DNA from 4 places in the Arthrobacter sp. BC5 genome. Region 2 is predicted to be linked to each of the others. Evidence: riboswitches for the same ligand, from Rfam matches in the RefSeq annotation. Region 2 holds a riboswitch; each other region holds the start of a gene.
What was found. A riboswitch is a leader RNA that binds a small molecule or an ion and turns the genes downstream of it on or off. The one in region 2 is predicted to bind S-adenosylmethionine.
Positions count from the first base shown of each region.

Region 1 (4,537 bases), 350 kb from region 2:
CGGAGGACGCCGGCGCTCCGGCCTACCTCGCACCGCAGCTCTCGATCCTCGCGGAGGGCGCGCAGACGACGGCGGCGATCGCGGGGACATCCGAGGCGGCAGGGCAGGCTCGGCGTGCCGCCGAGGTGCTGATCGATGCGGCACTGGGCGGGCGGGCCCGCGCCGCAGCCTAGCCCACGAGGTCCTGGTACTCGGGGTGGTCCTCGATGAACGCCGCCACGAACTCGCACTGCGGCACCACTGTGAGGTGCTGTCCGCGGGCGTCGTCGAGCGCATGCCGGATCAGGGTGCTGCCCACACCGTGGCCCTCGACCTCCTCGTCCACCACGGTGTGCGTGAAGACGATCGTGTCGCCCGAGCGCTCGTAGGCCGCGATGCCGGCCTCGTCGCCGTCGAGCGTTGCGACGTAGCGGCTCCTCGCCTCGTTGTTGCTGACCTGGACTCCGGCGTTCCCGGTGCTCTCCATGTTCTGGGTGCTCATGCTGTCACTGTGGCACCCGGTGCGAGGAGGGTCAACGCCGGTCTCGCACCTGCGCACAGCCTCAGTCGTGCTGCGGTGCGGGCTGTGCGCTCTGCTCGGCCGTGCTCTTGTCCGACAGCCAGGCGAGCGCCTCGGCCTCCGAGGTGAAGTAGCGGGTCGCGGTGGGGGACCGGTGGGAGAAGCCGGACATCACCTCGTCGACGGCGTCCTCACCCACGAGCGCGACCTTGGAGAAAGCGCGGTAGGCGGCCATGCCCACGCGTGCCTCGGGCGTGACGCCGGCGATGCCGTGCATGTGGACCAGGAGCGGCAGTGGCGCGGGACCGTGGAACTCGGCCAGGGCGCGGGCGGCGGCGACCCCGTTCGCACGGGTGATCTCGACGCCCCTCCTCCACGTGAGCCTCAGGATCCCCTTGTCGAAGTCCGTGGTGAATGGGTCCATCAGAGTCCTTTACCGGAAGGGCATGGCCATGGGCAGTGGCTTGACAGCCTAGCAAGGCGGTCTCCCAGAATTCACGTGTATTCCACCCCCAGCACACGTGGTCCGCCGCGGTCATCGAGGATGTAGCGTCATGGTCCATGACACTGAGCATCCTGGTGACAGGGGCGAGCCGAGGGATCGGTGCCGCCATAGCCCACCACCTCGCCGGGCGGGGGCACCGCATCGGCGTTCACGCCGGCCGTGACGCTGCGGCGGCCGAGACGGTCCGAGCCGGCCTTCCCGGCGCCGGCCACACCGTCGTCGTGGGGGATGTCGGCGACGCCGGGGAGTGCCGGCGCGTCGTCGATGAGGCTGTGCAGGAGCTCGGGGGCGTCGACGTGCTGATCAACAACGCCGGTATCTTCGAAGCCCACCCCGTTGCGACGACCAGCTTCGACGACTGGCAGCACGCCTGGCGGCGCACGCTCGACGTCAACCTGTTCGGCCCGGCCAACCTGGCCTGGCTCGTGGCCCGCCATCTCCTCGACCGCCCGTCAGGGCCCGACGGCGGGCGCCTCGTCAGCGTGGGATCACGCGGCGCCTATCGCGGCGAGCCGCTCACTCCCGCGTATGGCGCCAGCAAGGCCGCGCTGCACTCCATGACCCAGTCGCTCGCCGTCGCGCTCGCGCCACACGGCATCCTCGCGGCCGCCGTCGCGCCCGGCTTCGTGGAGACGGACATGGGCAAGCCCGTGCTGGAGGGTCCGGGAGGGGATGCCGTCCGGTCGCAGAGTCCCTTCAACCGCGTGGCGACACCGGAGGAGGTTGCGCAGACGGTTGCCTGGCTCGCCACGGAGGCCCCGCTCTGGGTCAGTGGCACCGTGGTCGACGTGAACGGGGCGTCCTACCTGCGGTAGGGCGTCTCCGCCGGAGGCAGCATGCCTTCGTGACGCTCTGTGACAGGAGCGTGTGGACGTCGGCGCGCGAATGCCCCTACGCTCGAACCAGAATCAAGAGTTCCAACGCAAAACCCTGGTTTGTTGGACGGCAACCCTCTCGCTGTAGTGGGGTGCCCCAGGTGAGGATTCGGCCCGGCATACACCGTTCGGGCAAGTATGGCGCTTCCCCTGGCAGTGCCCCGACATGAGGATTCCCCGTGCCTGCACCCCGCCATATCCGCTTCAACGCCTTCGACATGAACTGCGTGGGCCACCAGTCGCCCGGACTGTGGCGCCACCCGGAGGACCAGTCCTGGCGCTACAAGGACCTGCGCTACTGGGCCGACCTCGCGAAGACCCTGGAGAAGGGACTCTTCGACGGCATCTTCATCGCCGACGTTCTCGGCACGTACGACGTCTACGGCGGCTCCAACGAGGCCACCCTGCGCCAGGGCACGCAGACGCCGGTCAATGATCCCCTCCTGCTCGTCTCCGCCATGGCCCTCGTCACGGAGCACCTCGGCTTCGGCGTCACCGCCGGCACCGCCTACGAGCACCCGTACCCCTTCGCGCGCAGGCTCTCCACGTTGGATCACCTCACCAACGGCAGGGTCGGCTGGAACGTCGTCACCGGTTACCTGCCCTCCGCTGCCCGCAACATGGGCAACCAGGACCAGCTCGAGCACGACGAGCGCTACAACCACGCTGACGAGTACCTCGAGGTCCTCTACAAGCTGCTCGAGGGATCCTGGGAGGACGACGCCGTCGTGCGCGACCGTGAGACCGGCGTGTTCACCGATCCCGCCAAGGTCCACGAGATCAACCACGACGGCGAGTACTTCACCGTCCCGGGCATCCACCTCAGCGAGCCCTCCCCGCAGCGCACACCGGTGATCTACCAGGCCGGCGCCTCGCCTCGCGGCATCCGCTTCGCCGCGGGCAACGCCGAGGCGGTCTTCGTCGGCGCGCCCACCAAGTCGATCCTCAAGGACGTGGTCACGAAGATCCGAGACGCCGTCGAGGCCGAGGGACGCGACCGCTACTCCGTGCGGATCTACACCATGCTGACGGTCATCACGGACGAGACGGAGGAGAAGGCGCAGGCCAAGCACGCCGACTACCAGCAGTACGTCAGCTACGAGGGAGCGCTCGTGCTGCTGTCCGGCTGGCTGGGGATCGACCTCAGCGTCTACGACCCCGACGAGCCCATCGGCAACGTGAGGTCGAACGCCATCCAGTCCGCCGTCGCGAACTTCCAGAAAGTGAACGACGACGGCGCTCCCTGGACCGTGCGCGACATCGCGGAGTGGGCGGGTATCGGCGGCCTCGGCCCGCGGGTCGTCGGGTCAGGGGCGCAGGTCGCGGATGAACTCCAGGCGTGGGTCGAGGAGACGGACGTGGACGGGTTCAACCTCGCCTACGCCATCACGCCCGGGTCCTTCGAGGACGTCGTCCGCTACGTGGTTCCGGAACTGCAGAAGCGCGGCGCCTATCCCACCGAGTACGTCGAGGGGACCCTGCGCAACAAGCTGTTCGGCAAGGGCGACCGCCTGCCCGAGGAGCACCGGGGCGCGGGCTACCGGCTCCAGCACGTGCGCCCCTGAACCTCCTTTCGCCCTTCCACCGCCGGACGCGCGCGTCCGGTCCTGCACCGTCCCTGCTTCCGCCTGCCCAAGGAACGACATGATCTCGTTACGCCACCTCACGAAGACCTATGGCCGCGGCGACACCGCCGTGACCGTGCTCGACGACCTCGACTTCGAGGTGCCCACGGGCTCCATCGCCGCGGTCGTCGGCCCCAGCGGTGCCGGCAAGAGCACCCTGGCCCAGTGCATCAACCTGCTCGAGCGCCCCACCTCGGGGTCCGTCGTCGTCAACGGGGAGGAGCTGTCCGGGCTGCCCGAGAAGCGCCTCCGTGAGGCCCGCCGGCGGATCGGGACCGTGTTCCAGTCCTCGAGCCTGCTCAGCCGCCGGACGGCCGCGGAGAACATCGCGCTGCCGCTCGAGTACCTCGGTGTGACTCCTGGGGAGGCGCGTGCCCGGGTCGCGGAACTCCTCGACCGCGTGGGCCTCGCCGACAAGGCCGGCCACTACCCGTTCCAGCTCTCCGGCGGCCAGGCACAGCGAGTGGGCATCGCACGGGCCCTCGCGCTGCGGCCGTCCATCCTCCTGGCCGACGAGGCGACGTCCGGGCTCGACCCCGACACCACGCACTCCGTCGTCGGCCTCATCCGCCAACTGCGCAGCGACCTCGACCTCACGGTCGTGTTCATCACGCACGAGATGGACACGGTTCGCCAGGTCGCCGACACGGTCGCGCGCCTCGACCACGGACGCATCGTGGAACAGGGCAGCCTCGTGGAACTCCTGACCTCCCCTGGCTCGCTCCTGGGGCGTTCGCTTCAGCCTCGACGCGGCCATGCGGGGCCCGAGGCCGGAACACGCACCTGGTATGTCACCTACGACTCCACGGACGTCCCCGGCGACTGGATCCAGCGCGTCACTGCGGACCTCGGCGTCGCGGTGCACCTGCTCGGTGCCTCCGTCGAGACAGTGCACGGGGTCAACACCGGCAGCGCCACGCTCGGCATCGGATCGGACGACGACGCCCGGGTCGCGGCGGTGCTCTCGCGCTACGGACTGAGCGGGACACCCGACAGTGGCGCTCACCCGCCGGGCCCTGCGCCAGCCGCGCGG
Region 1 is NZ_CM155273.1:495,297-499,833, reverse strand. Features, by position in the region: gene AC1MFI_RS02115 (TetR/AcrR family transcriptional regulator) at 1-173, shown strand, start outside; gene AC1MFI_RS02110 (GNAT family N-acetyltransferase) at 170-481, opposite strand; gene AC1MFI_RS02105 (SpoIIAA family protein) at 543-923, opposite strand; gene AC1MFI_RS02100 (SDR family NAD(P)-dependent oxidoreductase) at 1,061-1,819, shown strand; SAM riboswitch class IV at 1,911-2,024, shown strand; gene AC1MFI_RS02095 (LLM class flavin-dependent oxidoreductase) at 2,059-3,444, shown strand; gene AC1MFI_RS02090 (methionine ABC transporter ATP-binding protein) at 3,524-4,537, shown strand, end outside.
Region 1: another riboswitch for S-adenosylmethionine. It lies ahead of AC1MFI_RS02095 (LLM class flavin-dependent oxidoreductase); the one in region 2 lies ahead of sfnG (dimethylsulfone monooxygenase SfnG).

Region 2 (4,537 bases):
ACGACCGCCAGCGGCGGAAGGCGACGGCGGTCCCACCCGCGCCGAGGACGAGCAGCACGGACTGCTGGACGTAGAACCAGGCGCGGACGGCAGGGGATCCGCTTTCGGCGGCCACGACGATGCTCGCTGCCAGGGTGACGGTCAGGACGACGCCGACGCAGAAGAGCGTATGCCAGAGCCTTCGCTCCTGCACGCGCTGCGCCGACTTCCAGGTTTCCATGCCACCACCCTAGGTGCAGACGGGTGTGCACGGCCCGATGGGACCGCGCACACCCAGCCCTGCTATGGCCGGACGGGCGTGCTGGCGTTCCTGATCAGGTCGATGGCCTGCTCCGGGAACCACGCTCCGGCAGCCGGATCCACCCGGCCCCACTCGGGATCGACTCCACCGTTGTCCGTCAGGCCGCGGCTGCATTCGCCGTCGGACTCACCGGGCACCTTGATCCACAGGAAAGCGTCGGCCAGCGGGTTGCCTGTATCGGACGTGGGCAGGTAACCCAGTCCGCGGCTCGGCGGGTTGCACCAGACCTGGGGGTCCGGGTAGGCGGCCGTGGGGACCCAGGGGCCCTTGCCGTTGCGGCTCGTATCGATGACGAAGTGCGCAAGCTCGTCGTTCGACGGCGCGTTCGCCGCGCCCGCCACGTTCTGCGCGTACCAGGCGTCCGTCAGTCCCCAGGTGGAGAAGTCGGTGGGCGACGCCGGATAGTACTGGCTGCCACAGGACCCGTAGGCCCCCGGGTCGATCTCGGTGGCGTAGTAGATGCACTGCGACACCCAGCTACCGAACTTCAACTGGCGTTCGGTGAGTTCGTAGTTGGAGACGTTCAGGAAGAAGCCGTCGGCCTTCTGCACGCCGGCCTTCACGAGCCTGCTCGAGATCTCACCGGTGCCCAGCCAGGCGCTGTGCGTCCCGTCGAGGTACACCCTGGTGTTGGGAAGCGCCTTCAGCTGGTCCACCGCGTAGTTGAGCATTTCGAAACGCTCTGCCGCCGCGGTCCCGGCGTTCGCCTCTGCCGGCTGGCACCACTCGAGGTTGCCGTCGAGCCCGCGGTTCCAGGGGATGATGCCGAGCCCGTCCGGCTCGAGCACCACCAGGGCCGCCCTGTCCTCGATGCCCGCGGCGAGCGCGTCCACCCAGGCCTTGTAGCCGGCGACATCGGTCGCACCACCGGCCGAGTACTGCGAACAGTCGCGGAAGGGCAGGTTGTATGCGGCGAGCACGGGCACCTGACCCTTGCCTGCCGCGCGATGCGTGGTGGTCCGCACTTCCTGCGTGACGGTGGCGGGATCGCTGCCCGTGACCCAGACCGCCTGGGGGGCCGAGACCATGGCACTGAGGCTGTCGGCGGTCGCGCGGTCACCGGAAGACCTCAACTCTGCGATCTGGCGCTGGGCCTGGTGGTAGTGGTTCTTCATCGGGACATAGAACTCGGTGGCGGACGAAGCCGCTCCCTGTTCCGGACCGTCCTTGGACCCCTGGGCAGAGGCCGGCAGGGCGGAGAATGCGGTGGAGACCAGAACCCCTGCTACTGCAAGGGTCACTGCACACGTCCTGGAAATGCTGAGCATCATTGCTCCTCATGTGGTGGTGGTTGGCGTGATCGCCCGGTAGCGGAGCGCTGGTCCATCCCCGTGGAAGCGCTCCCACGGTCAGTCTTTGGTGTGCTCCCGGCTTTGTCAAGGTCCTCAGTGCACTGACTGCTTCGAGACAGGACCTCATACGGAGACACATTGTTTTGGTTCTGCAGCACCTCGGTGGCACACTCGACCTGACCATCCGGAGCGGCTGAGAGATCTGGCTCATTGACGCCGCAGCAACCCTGGCCTCCGTGTTCCACGGCGACAGAAGGGTGCTACTGCCAGACCGATGGAGGAAACCATGAGTGTCGCCGACCTTTCCACTCCCCTCAAGTTCGCCTACTGGGTTCCCAACGTCAGCGGCGGCCTGGTGGTCTCGACCATCGAACAGCGCACCAGCTGGGACTTCGACTACAACAGGGAACTCGCGCGCATCGCCGAGGACGCCGGTTTCGAGTACGCGCTCTCCCAGACCCGCTACGCCGCGTCCTACGGCGCCGACAAGCAGCACGAGGCGACGAGTTTCTCCCTCGCCCTCCTGGCCGCGACCGAGAAGCTGAAGGTGATCGCCGCAGTCCACCCGGGCATGTGGCACCCGGGCGTGCTGGCGAAATACATCATCACCGCGGACCACATCTCCAACGGCCGCGCCGCGGTCAACATCGTCTCCGGGTGGCTCAAGGACGAGTTCGTCAACTTCGGCCTCGAGTGGCTCGAGCACGATGAACGCTACGTCCGCACCGAGGAGTTCATCCGGGTGCTGCGCGGCCTGTGGACCGAAGAGGGCTACAGCCAGTCGGGGAAGTACTACGACATCAACAACTTCACCCTGAGCCCGGCCCCCGTGGACGTCCCAGGACGCCCGCACCCCGAGATCTTCTTCGGGGGGAACTCGACAGCGGCCCAGGCGACCGCGGGCCGCGTGGCCGACTGGTACTTCTCCAACGGCAAGGACCTCGAGGGCTTCAAGGACAACATCGCCGGTGTCCAGGCCTCCGCCGAACAGGCCGGCCGCCGTCCCCGTTTCGGCCTGAACGGATTTGTGATCGCCCGCGATTCCGAGAAGGAGGCCCGCGACACCCTGCGCGAGATCGTCGCGAAGGCCCACCGCCCCGCCGTCGAGGGATTCCGCGACGCCGTCCAGGAAGCCGGACCGTCCACGAAGGACGGGAAGGGCATGTGGGCCGATTCGACGTTCGAGGACCTCGTCCAGTACAACGACGGCTTCAAGACGCAGCTCATCGGCACGCCCGAGCAGATCGCCGAGCGCATCGTGGAGTACAAGAAGATCGGCGTGAACCTCCTCCTCACCTGCTACCTCCATTTCCAGGAGGAGGTAGCGGCGTTCGGCACGGACATCCTCCCGATCGTGCGCGAGCTCGAGGCCGATGCCGCCCGCAAGGCCGGCGTCGACTTCGATCCCGAATCCACCCTCGCAGTATCCCGATCCAGCAAGGCAGGTGTCTGATGGCAGAACGTTCCTTCGGTTTCCGCACGCGCGCGCTCCACGCCGGCGGGACCCCCGACGCCACGCACGGTGCCCGGGCAGTGCCGATCTACCAGACGACGTCGTTCGTGTTCAAGGACACCAACGACGCCGCAAACCTCTTCGCGCTCCAGAAGTACGGCAACATCTACTCGCGTATCGGCAACCCGACGGTCGCCGCGTTCGAGGAGCGCATCGCGTCGCTCGAGGGCGGCATCGGGGCGGTCGCGACGGCGTCGGGCATGAGCGCGGAGTTCATCACCTTCGCTGCCCTGTGCCAGGCCGGCGACCACATCGTGGCTGCCTCCCAGCTGTACGGCGGGACGGTGACCCAGCTGGACGTCACGCTGCGCCGGTTCGGCATCGAGACCACCTTCGTGCCAGGAACGGACCCGGCCGACTACGCGGCCGCGATCCGCGACAACACCAAGGCCGTCTACGCCGAGGTGATCGCGAACCCCTCGGGTGAGATCGCGGACCTCGCCGGGCTGGCGAAGGTCGCGCACGACGCCGGAATCCCGTTCATCGTCGACTCGACGCTGAGCACGCCCTACCTCGTGCGGCCGATCGAGCACGGCGCGGACATCGTGATCCACTCCGCCACCAAGTTCATCGGCGGGCACGGAACCACCCTCGGCGGCGTGATCGTGGAGAGCGGGCGCTTCGACTGGGGCAACGGCAAGTTCCCCATGATGACCGAGCCGGTGCCCTCCTACGGCAACATCCAGTGGTGGGCGAACTTCGGCGAGTACGGCTTCCTCACCAAGCTCCGCACCGAGCAGCTGCGCGACATCGGGCCCTCGCTCTCGCCGTCGTCGGCCTTCCAGCTCCTGCAGGGCGTCGAGACACTCGCGCAGCGCCTCGACGAGCACCTCGAGAACGCATCGGCCGTGGCGCGATGGCTGCAGGCCGATCCCCGCGTGGAGTACGTCAACTATGCGGGTCTGCCCACCCACGCTCACCACGAGCGCGCGAAGACCTACCTGCCGCAGGGACCCGGGTCGGTCTTCAGCTTCGGCATCAAGGGCGGTCGCAAAGCGGGCCAGAAGTTCATCGAGTCGCTGCAGCTGGCCTCGCACCTCGCGAACGTCGGCGATTCCCGCACCCTCGTGATCCATCCCGGCTCGACGACGCACCAGCAGCTCTCCGCCGAGCAGCTCGTGGCGGCGGGGGTGCCCGAGGACCTCGTCCGCATCTCGGTGGGACTGGAGGACCTCGACGACATCCTGTGGGACCTCGACCAGGCACTCGAAGCTGCTGTGGAGTCCCCGGACGCAGCCTTCGACGGACTCCCGCAGGAGTCCGCGGGAGAGAACGACGACGACCCGTCGGCAACACGGGCAGTAGGAGTGGGAGCATGAGCAGCACCGCACCGGAACGGACCTGGGAGGGGCCTTCGGCCCCCGAACGGCTGAACCTGCTGAGGAACGCGAGGTCCGTGGCGATCGTCGGGGCATCGGACAAGCCCTCCCG
Region 2 is NZ_CM155273.1:843,858-848,394, forward strand. Features, by position in the region: gene AC1MFI_RS03675 (hypothetical protein) at 1-220, opposite strand, end outside; gene AC1MFI_RS03680 (glycoside hydrolase family 6 protein) at 283-1,542, opposite strand; SAM riboswitch class I at 1,771-1,874, shown strand; gene sfnG (dimethylsulfone monooxygenase SfnG) at 1,868-3,046, shown strand; gene AC1MFI_RS03690 (O-acetylhomoserine aminocarboxypropyltransferase/cysteine synthase family protein) at 3,046-4,425, shown strand; gene AC1MFI_RS03695 (CoA-binding protein) at 4,422-4,537, shown strand, end outside.

Region 3 (4,537 bases), 880 kb from region 2:
CACCGGACCCTTCAGGAGGAATCATGAGTGTCGTCACCAGTGTCTCCGAGTGCAGCGTCCACAACTGCTCGTTCAACCGCGACGGCTGTACCGCCGTGGCCATCACGGTGTCGGGGAGCGAGGAGCACGCGTCCTGTGCCACCTTCATCGACACCTCCGTCAGTGGGGGGCTGCCCAAGATGCTGGCCCACGTCGGTGCCTGCCAGCGCTCGGAATGCAGCTACAACCACGACCTGCTGTGCGGTGCTCCGGCCGTCAAGGTGGGACCGGGCGCCGACGCAGCGGACTGCCTCACCTACACCCACGCCTGACCACCACGGCCAGTACGAGGAATGGACCGGACGATCGTCCGGTCCATTCGTCGTCCAGTGCCGACGAGGGCTAGATCTCGACGCGGCCGTTCTCGGTCTCGAACGTCACGGACATGATGCCCGGGGTGCCGTTCGGGGCGATCCACTGCACCTGCACGCCGTCGAGCGTCTCCTCGACGGCGGTGCCCAGCCACTCGGTCACCCGCTCCGAGGAACCGGCGATGGTCAGGCAATCCAGCTTGACGGCGGCCGGGCGTGCCTTCGAGGGGTGGAGGGACTCGGTGCCGTCATCCCAGCGCAGCAGGTAGGGGACCTGCGGATCCGCGATGAGCCCCTTGATGCCGATCTGCTGCCACGTCAGTTCCTGGCCGTCCGGGAACTTGCGGTTCCCCGGCACGGCGCTGCGGCCGAGGCGCTCCTCGAACGGTGCGAGATCGTCCACGGCCACGCACCAGCCCATCCAGCCGCCGCCCGCCTCGGAGCGCGCACGCACGGCCTGCCCGAACGGGGCCTTGTCCGACGCCGGGTGGTTCAGGACCTCCACGACCTCGAGGTACTGGCCGTTGACCAGCGGGAAGATCATGTTGCGGGTGCCGAAGCGCGGGTGCACACCACCTTTCACCGGCTCCACACCGAGCTTTGCGGCGATCCGGTCGGCCGTGGCGGAAAGTCCATCGGGTTCGCAGGCATATGAGACATGGTCCAGGCGCATGCCGATATTTTGGCACTAAGTGATCTGCGTCTCGACTTAGGCTCGCCTTACCGCCGCTCCCGGCCGTCGCGGGTGCATCGGAGGGAGCCGGTCCTGCTTCACGGAGGGTCATACGGGTTGCCGGATCCGCCGTGATGGGATTTCATGAAGGCAGGTCATGAGTGCCAGCACGAAGCCCCGGCTTGCTGGCCGGCAACCCTCCAACCGCGGTGGGGTGCCCCGGGTGAGGACCAGGTTCGGCGCTACTTCGGCGCCGTGCAAGCGCGGGCTCCTGCAGGGCCCGGTCTCCTGGAGCGGCGTGCACCGGCCGGAGCATCGGACCTCGGCGGAGCCCCTTGAACAGGGAGTACCATGTCCAACGATTGGTCCTTTGAGACACGCCAGATCCATGCCGGCCAGGTGCCGGATGCCGCCACGGGAGCGCGTGCGCTGCCCATCTACCAGACGTCGTCGTTCGTGTTCCCGAGCGCCGAGAGCGCCGCGAACCGGTTCTCGCTGACCGAACTCGCGCCCATCTACACCCGCATCGGGAATCCCACCCAGGAAGCGGTGGAGACGCGGATCGCGAGCCTGGAAGGCGGGGTCGGCGCGCTGCTGCTCGCCTCGGGCCAGGCGGCGGAGACCTTCGCCGTCCTCAACATCGCCGAGGCGGGGGACCACATCGTGGCGAGCCCCAGCCTCTACGGCGGCACGTACAACCTCTTCAAGCACACGCTGAAGAAGTTCGGCATCGAGACCACCTTCGTGCAGGACCCGGACGACCTCGAGCAGTGGCGGGATGCCGTTCGGCCCAACACCAAGCTCTTCTTCGGGGAGGTCGTCTCCAATCCCCGGCAGGACGTCCTCGACATCGAGGGCATCAGCGCCGTCGCCCACGAGCACGGGATCCCCCTGATCGTGGACAACACCCTGTCCACCCCGTATCTGATCCGGCCGATCGAGTGGGGCGCGGACATCGTGGTCCACTCGGCGACCAAGTACCTGGGCGGGCACGGCAACGCCATCGCCGGGGTCATCGTCGATTCGGGCAACTTCGACTTCGCACAGCACCCCGAACGGTTCCCGGGGTTCAACACGCCGGACGAGAGCTACCACGGGCTCGTCTACGCGCGGGACCTCGGCGTCGGCAGCGCGCTCGGCGCGAACCTCGCGTACATCCTGAAGGCGCGCGTCCAGCTCCTGCGCGATCTCGGCGCCTCCGTCTCCCCGTTCAACGCGTTCCTCATCGCGCAGGGACTGGAGACCCTCAGCCTGCGCGTCGAGCGCCACGTGCAGAACGCCCAGGCCGTCGCCGAGTGGCTCGAGGGTCACGACGACGTCGAGCGCGTCTCCTACGCGGGCCTCGCCTCGAGCCCCTGGTACGAGCGCGGGAGGAAGTACGGACGGAACGGCACGGGCGCGATCGTCAGCTTCGACATCGTCGGAGGGCTCGAGGCGGGCAAGCGCTTCGTGGACGGTCTCGAACTGCACTCCCACGTCGCGAACGTGGGAGACGTCCGCTCGCTCGTCATCCATCCGGCGTCCACCACGCACAGCCAGCTCGGGGCGGAAGCACAGCTCACCGCGGGAGTGCGCCCGGGCCTCGTCCGCCTGTCGGTGGGACTGGAGAACATCACCGACATCCTCGCCGACCTCGACGCGGGCTTCCGCGCCGCCAAAGGAGCCTAGCCCTTCGTGACCACCTACCCTCCTGCTCCGCTGTACCCCGGGATCGACGGCACGCGCCCTTCGGGGGACGGGCTCCTGCGCATCGCGTCGATCGGTCCGCTGGCCCTGGAGACCGGGGGCGGGCTGCCCGAGGTGCAGCTCGCCTTCGAGACCTGGGGCAGGCTGAACCGGGATGCCTCGAACGCCGTGCTCGTGCAGCACGCCCTGACGGGCAGCTCGCACGTGGCGCGCGGCGCCTCGGAGGAGGAGGGCTGGTGGGACTCGCTCGTGGGACCCGGCCGCACGGTGGACACCGACCGCTACTTCGTGGTGTCGATCAATATGCTGGGAGGCTGCTACGGCTCGACGGGGCCGGCGAGCCTCGCTCCCGACGGCACGCCCTGGGGATCGCGTTTCCCCTTCGTCACCATCCGCGATTCCGTGCGGGCCGAGGCCCTGCTCGCCGACCAGCTCGGCATCGGGCAGTGGCACTCGGTGCTCGGCGGGTCCATGGGAGGGGCGCGTGCCCTCGAATGGGCCCTGATGTATCCGCAGCGCGTCCAGCGCTGCGCCGTCATCGCCTGCACCGCCGCCAGCTCGGCCGAACAGATAGCGTTCGCCCAGGCGCAGCTGCAGGCGATCCGGCTCGATCCCGCCTACCGCGGCGGCGACTACTACGACGGCCCGCATCCGGATGCGGGCCTCGGCCTCGCCCGCCGCATCGCGCACATCACCTACCGATCGGAACGGGAGCTCGAAGCGCGCTTCGGCCGCGCGGAACAGGACGCCGAGCAGGCCTTCGGGTCCGCGCGGCCGGCCGAGCGCGGCCGCTACCAGGTCGAGAGCTACCTCGACCACCAGGCGGAGAAACTGGTGGACCGGTTCGACGCCAACAGCTACGCGATCCTGACCGAGGCGCTCATGAGCCACGACGCCGCACGGGACCGGGGGAGCCTGGACGACGCGCTCGGCGCCGCGACGTCTGACTTCTTCATCGCCGCCGTCGACACGGACCGGCTCTACTTCCCGGAGCAGTCCCTGCGGCTCGCGGACGGACTGCCCGGGGAGGTCCCCGTCCACATGATCTCCTCGCCCGTGGGGCACGACGCCTTCCTGACCCAGATCCACCAGCTCGACGGCCGGCTCCGCACCGCCTTCTACGCGCAGTAGCAGTCCACGGTTGGGTTTCCCCGGACGGGCACCTAGTCTTGGAGCTAAGCCTGCTTAGGAGTTCACGGCAGGCACGTCCGAGGCCGACGCCCCGGACTCATCGACGGACGTTGAAGAGGAGCTGTTCATGGAACTGAGCACCATTGGCTGGAACCAGGAAGCACGCGACAAGATCCTGCTCGACTCCGACCGCGCTCTCCAGGGCGCGGTCCGCGAGGCCGTGGAGACGATGGACGGGAAGTCCCGCGACGAGATCTACGAATTCCTCTTCCAGAAGCTGCAGCCGCAGTTCGTCGACTTCAAGCCCGGGCCCGATCTCAGCGCGTGCGCCGACGCCGTGGCCAACGGTGAGGTCTCGCTCGACAGCTGAACCAACGGCTGCGCTGGGCCCGCGAGAGTACAGGAACGACCGGCCGGGAGAGCTTCGGCCGGTCGTTCCTGTCGGTCCGGCCGCTTCCTGTCGTTCCGACGGGGAAACCGGCCGGACCGCCGGGCCGTCCGTATCAGTCCCCAGCGCCCGGGGGCATCCCCGGCCCGAAGATCGGCGACGGTTCGAGACGCTTTGCGGTCACGCCGTCGCCCGAGGACTGGTGCCGGAGGCGCCGCAGCACCCACGGGACGAAGTACTCGCGGGCCCACACGAGGTCCTCGGCGCGGGCCTTGCGCCAGGAGCGGGCCGGGAGGTCCTTCGGGAGGA
Region 3 is NZ_CM155273.1:3,702,158-3,706,694, reverse strand. Features, by position in the region: gene AC1MFI_RS17345 (DUF1540 domain-containing protein) at 24-311, shown strand; gene AC1MFI_RS17340 (VOC family protein) at 382-1,023, opposite strand; SAM riboswitch class IV at 1,177-1,293, shown strand; gene AC1MFI_RS17335 (bifunctional o-acetylhomoserine/o-acetylserine sulfhydrylase) at 1,375-2,691, shown strand; gene metX (homoserine O-acetyltransferase MetX) at 2,698-3,840, shown strand; gene AC1MFI_RS17325 (hypothetical protein) at 3,968-4,210, shown strand; gene AC1MFI_RS17320 (SGNH/GDSL hydrolase family protein) at 4,344-4,537, opposite strand, start outside.
Region 3: another riboswitch for S-adenosylmethionine. It lies ahead of AC1MFI_RS17335 (bifunctional o-acetylhomoserine/o-acetylserine sulfhydrylase); the one in region 2 lies ahead of sfnG (dimethylsulfone monooxygenase SfnG).

Region 4 (4,537 bases), 560 kb from region 2:
TCCATCCAGTTGGTGATGGACGCCGTACTCAAAGCCACCGCACACGAGTCAGGTAGTAGGGAACACGACGTCTGGCCGGATTTACACCGTGGGGTCTGCTGCACGATGGGGTAACAGGTGCTAGTCACGCCGCCACCAAGTTCACACGCCCCCGCGTAGGCACGCGACTCCCTTCAGCCCCTTGAGGATCACCTCGATCAGTGACACTGGCTGCACCGGTTGCATAGCTGAGGTTGGGTCAGCGCCGGAGGACTTTCCTCGCGAGGACGTTGCCGAGGAGCTGCACTGCTTGTACGAGTAGGACGATGACGAGGACGGCGGCCCAGGTGACGACAGGATTGAACTGGCGGTATCCGTATTGGATGGCGAAGTTTCCGAGTCCTCCACCGCCGACGGACCCGGCAACTGCTGACATGTCGACGAGGGCCACGAAGATGAACGTGTACCCCAAGATCAGTGGACCGAGGGCTTCGGGGATGAGAATGGTGAGGATGATGCGCAGTCTTCCGGCTCCGACGGAGCGTGCTGCCTCGATAACGCCAGGTTGGACGGTCAGCAGGTTTTGCTCCACGATGCGGCTGATGCCGAACGTTGCGGCCAGGGACAGCGTGAAGATGATGGCGCTGTTGCCGATACCGGTTCCTGTTACCGCCCTGGCGAGGGGCTGGGCTGCGGCGAGGAAGATGATGAATGGGATGGGTCGGAAGATGTTGACGATGACGTTCAGTGTTCCGAAGACGGCGCGGTTGCCGAGGATGCTGCCTGCCCGGGTGGTGTAGAGGCCGATGCCCAGGAGGAGCCCGCCGATGCCACCGAAGAGCAGGCTGAAACCGACGATGTAGAGGGTCTCGTAGGTTGCTTCCCAGAGTTGCGGGGTGAGGGGTAGGAGGTCTTCCATCAGGCGAGCTCTCTTACATTGATTCGGCTTACCATGTGCTGCAGAGTCGCGTCGATGGCGTCGTCCTGTCCGTTGAGGGCGAGGGTGAGGTGCCCGAAGGCGCGTCCACGGATGTCGTTGATACCGCCATATACGAGTTCGAATTCGATTCCGGCGGCTGCCAGTTCGAGGAACACGGATGCTTGGGAGGGGTCCCCGTCGCGGAAGGAGAAGGTGACGATGCGTCCTTCGTGTCGTTCGCGGAGTGCTGCCAGCTCGTCCGGTGCCGGGATGCCGCGGATCACGGTGGACACGAAACGTTGGGACGAGGCTTCGCGTGGGTTGGAAAAGACGTCGAACACGTCTCCCTGTTCGACGATTCGGCCGCGGTCCATGACGGCCACCTTGGTCGCCAGAGTTTGAATGACGTCCATCTCGTGGGTGATGATCACGATGGTGATACCCAGTTCCTCGTTCACGCGGCGCAACAGGCGTAGGACCTCATGCGTGGTCTCCGGGTCCAGTGCGGAGGTTGCCTCGTCGGCCAGGAGGATTTTCGGGGATGTAGCCAGGGCCCGTGCGATACCGACGCGCTGCTTCTGGCCTCCTGAGAGCTGTTCGGGATAGTTCGAGGCCTTGTCGCTGAGCCCGACGAAATCCAACAGTTCCGTAACCCGCTCCTGGATTTCGGTGCGTGTCCTGCCGGCGACGCGGAGAGGGTAGGCGATGTTGTTCCATACAGTTTTGGCGCTGAATAGGTTGAACTGCTGAAAGATCATGCCTATATCGAGGCGGAGGGTGCGCAGTTGCCGGTCGGGAACACCTGTTACGTGTTGGCCGTCCACCACAATCTCACCGGAAGTCGCTTTCTCCAGTGCGTTGATCAGGCGCACCAGGGTGCTCTTGCCGGCGCCGGAGTACCCGATGATGCCGTAGATCTCGCCGGCCTCGATGTCGAGGCTGACATTGTCGATGGCGTTAACGGGGGCCTCACCGCGGCGCCCCGGAGGGAAGCTCTTGGTGACGTTGCGCAAGGAGATGAGAGGCATGGGGTCCTAGGTGGGAGGTTGTGCGGCCGACCCGACGACGTCGGATGGTCCTGACATGTCCACGGGCCGGCCACACGGTGTCAGAGGTGATCAGCCCTGGGCCCGGGTATCTTCCTCGACCTTCTCCAGCGAGCTCTTCAACTCCTCCGTAGGTACTTTGAGGAACTCGGCCGTTCCACCGGACGTCTCCTGCACGGCACCGGTGACTTCTTGCGTGTCCTGGTAGATACTGACCAGCTTCTGGTACGTCTCGTTGTTCTCCTCACCGGCACGTGAGGCGAATACGTTGACGTAGGCGGCTGCGGCCGGGTCAGCGGGATCGTCCTTGGCCAGGGCATCCTCGAAGCTCAGACCCGCGTCCTCGACGAAATCGTTGTTGATGATGGCTGCGGCAACATCCGGCAGAGATGTCGGGGTCAAGGAGGCATCCAGGGTGGTAACCGTGACTTTCGACGCTCCTTCGTCGATGTCGTCGATGGTGGAGAAGGCGCTGCCACCGTCCTCAAGAGTGACTAGCCCGGCGGACTGCAGGACAAGCAGCCCGCGAGCAAGATTGCTCTCGTCATTGGGTACGGCCACCGTGGCACCCTCGGGGATGTCTTCGACCGATTCGTACTGTGTGGAGTAGAGACCCAGCGGGTAGATCGCCGTCGAACCGACCGGGGTGAGCTCCTCGCCGCTCGAGACGTTGTATCGGGCGAGGTACACGAGGTGCTGGAACTGGTTCAGATCCAGCTCGCTCTCGCTGAGGGCCGGGTTGGGTTGCGTGTACTCCGCGAAGTCGATGACTTCCAAGTCAATTCCCTCCTCTGCAGCCGCATCCGTGAAGATCGCCCACTCGGGGTCACTCGCTCCGACCACACCGAGGCGTACCTTCTCGTTCTCTCCGCCAGCACCCTCCTCGGTGCTGGCGCCGGAGGAGCCGCACGCGACAGTCAGGGCGAGGAACGGGGCAAGAGCGACGGCCAGGAACTTACGGGAGGAGGTCATAATTCTTCCTTCAAGAAAAAATGCCAGGCGGACAGCCCGGCACATCGGAGAGTCCATACTTGCCGTCCAGGACATGACCCGGCGGCCGAATCTTCACCTGGAGCACCCCACTACGGGAGAGGGTTGCTGCCCAGCCGGCCAGGGCCATCGACTGGAACTCTTGATTCTGTGATGACGATAAATGACCCCTCAGCTGAGAACCAAAAAGTCACGTCCACGAACGTCATAAAGGGTCCGAACGTTTCGGCGAGCCCGCCCGGAAGCCCTCAGCCGTCGATTCGCCTCCTGCTGAATGGGCCGGTGACTCGGTCGGCGATTCTGTAGGTGCGCGGGTCCGCTCGGCCTGAGGCTGCGCGCCCGTTGGCCCGTTCGAACCGGACCCCGCTGTTCCCGCCAGCACCACCGCTCCGTTGCCGGCAACGCTGATCGGTGACACCTCCGCCACAAACCGTTCCGGCCGCTGCTCTGCGTCCGGAGGACCACCGGAACTCTTACCGGAACTCCCGCCCGTTCGCCCGGACGGGCCGGACGCGTTCGAACCACCGAGTCCACCGGTGCTTCCGGCGCCCGGTCTTCCTCCTGTACCACCGCTACTGCCGGAGCTTGCAACGCCTGCGGCTTCACGACCGCCAGTGCCGCCGGTCAGTACCGGTGCGCTGCAAGAGCTATCGATCGCCCCCGGTCGCAGCGGTAGCTGAGGCATCCGTGGCCGCGGTTGTCGCAGCGGTTCCGGTTGCCGCTGCAGTGCCTCCGCCGTTGGTCACAGCAGGCACTGCGGATAATGGCGAGACCGGTGATAGGACCGCTCCCGCCGAGTCCGGGGTCCGCCCGGCGCGGACAGGGAAGAACCACCCCCGGAGTGCAGGGCTCGTGAAGCGTACGATGGGGGCTCTACACAGGGGAGTTCCCATGGCCCTCGAGGACGGTGCACAGATCCACGATCCGGCACGGCCTCGGACGGGCAACCCCGATCCGGCCCGGAAGGGCGGGTAGGCCATGCGGGCCTGGTGGATCGACTGCGACGCCCGGCATGCCCGCGACGCCGGGCCGGTGACCGGCGTCGGCGCCCCGCCGCTGGTGTTCGGCACCCGGCCCGACCCCGTCCCCGGTCCGGGCGAGCTCCTGGTGCGGGTCAGGGCCTGCGGGGTGTGCCGGACCGACCTGCACCTGGTCGAGGGCGATCTGCCCGCGAAGCACGCGCGAACGGTGCCGGGACACGAGATCATCGGTGACGTGGTGGAGACCGGGCCCGGTTGCCGGCTCTTCCGCCTCGGCGACAGGGTGGGAATCGCGTGGCTCCGCTCGACGTGCGGCACCTGCCGCTTCTGTGTCCGCGGCGACGAGAACCTGTGCCTGTCTCCGCGGTTCACGGGCTGGGACGACGACGGCGGCTATGCCGAGCTCGTCACCGTCCCGGAGGCCTTCGCGTATGCCGTGCCGCCGGAATTCTCCGACGAGGAAGCCGCACCGCTGCTCTGCGCCGGGATCATCGGGTACCGGGCGCTGCGCCGCTCCGGGGTACGGCCGGGCGGCCGGCTCGGCATCTACGGGTTCGGAGCGTCCGCCCACCTCGCCGCGCAGGTCGCGATGTTCGAGGGAGTGGAGGTAGCCGTGATGACGC
Region 4 is NZ_CM155273.1:1,403,605-1,408,141, reverse strand. Features, by position in the region: gene AC1MFI_RS06395 (methionine ABC transporter permease) at 239-898, opposite strand; gene AC1MFI_RS06390 (methionine ABC transporter ATP-binding protein) at 898-1,926, opposite strand; gene AC1MFI_RS06385 (MetQ/NlpA family ABC transporter substrate-binding protein) at 2,017-2,916, opposite strand; SAM riboswitch class IV at 2,967-3,082, opposite strand; gene AC1MFI_RS06380 (zinc-dependent alcohol dehydrogenase family protein) at 3,913-4,537, shown strand, end outside.
Region 4: another riboswitch for S-adenosylmethionine. It lies ahead of AC1MFI_RS06385 (MetQ/NlpA family ABC transporter substrate-binding protein); the one in region 2 lies ahead of sfnG (dimethylsulfone monooxygenase SfnG).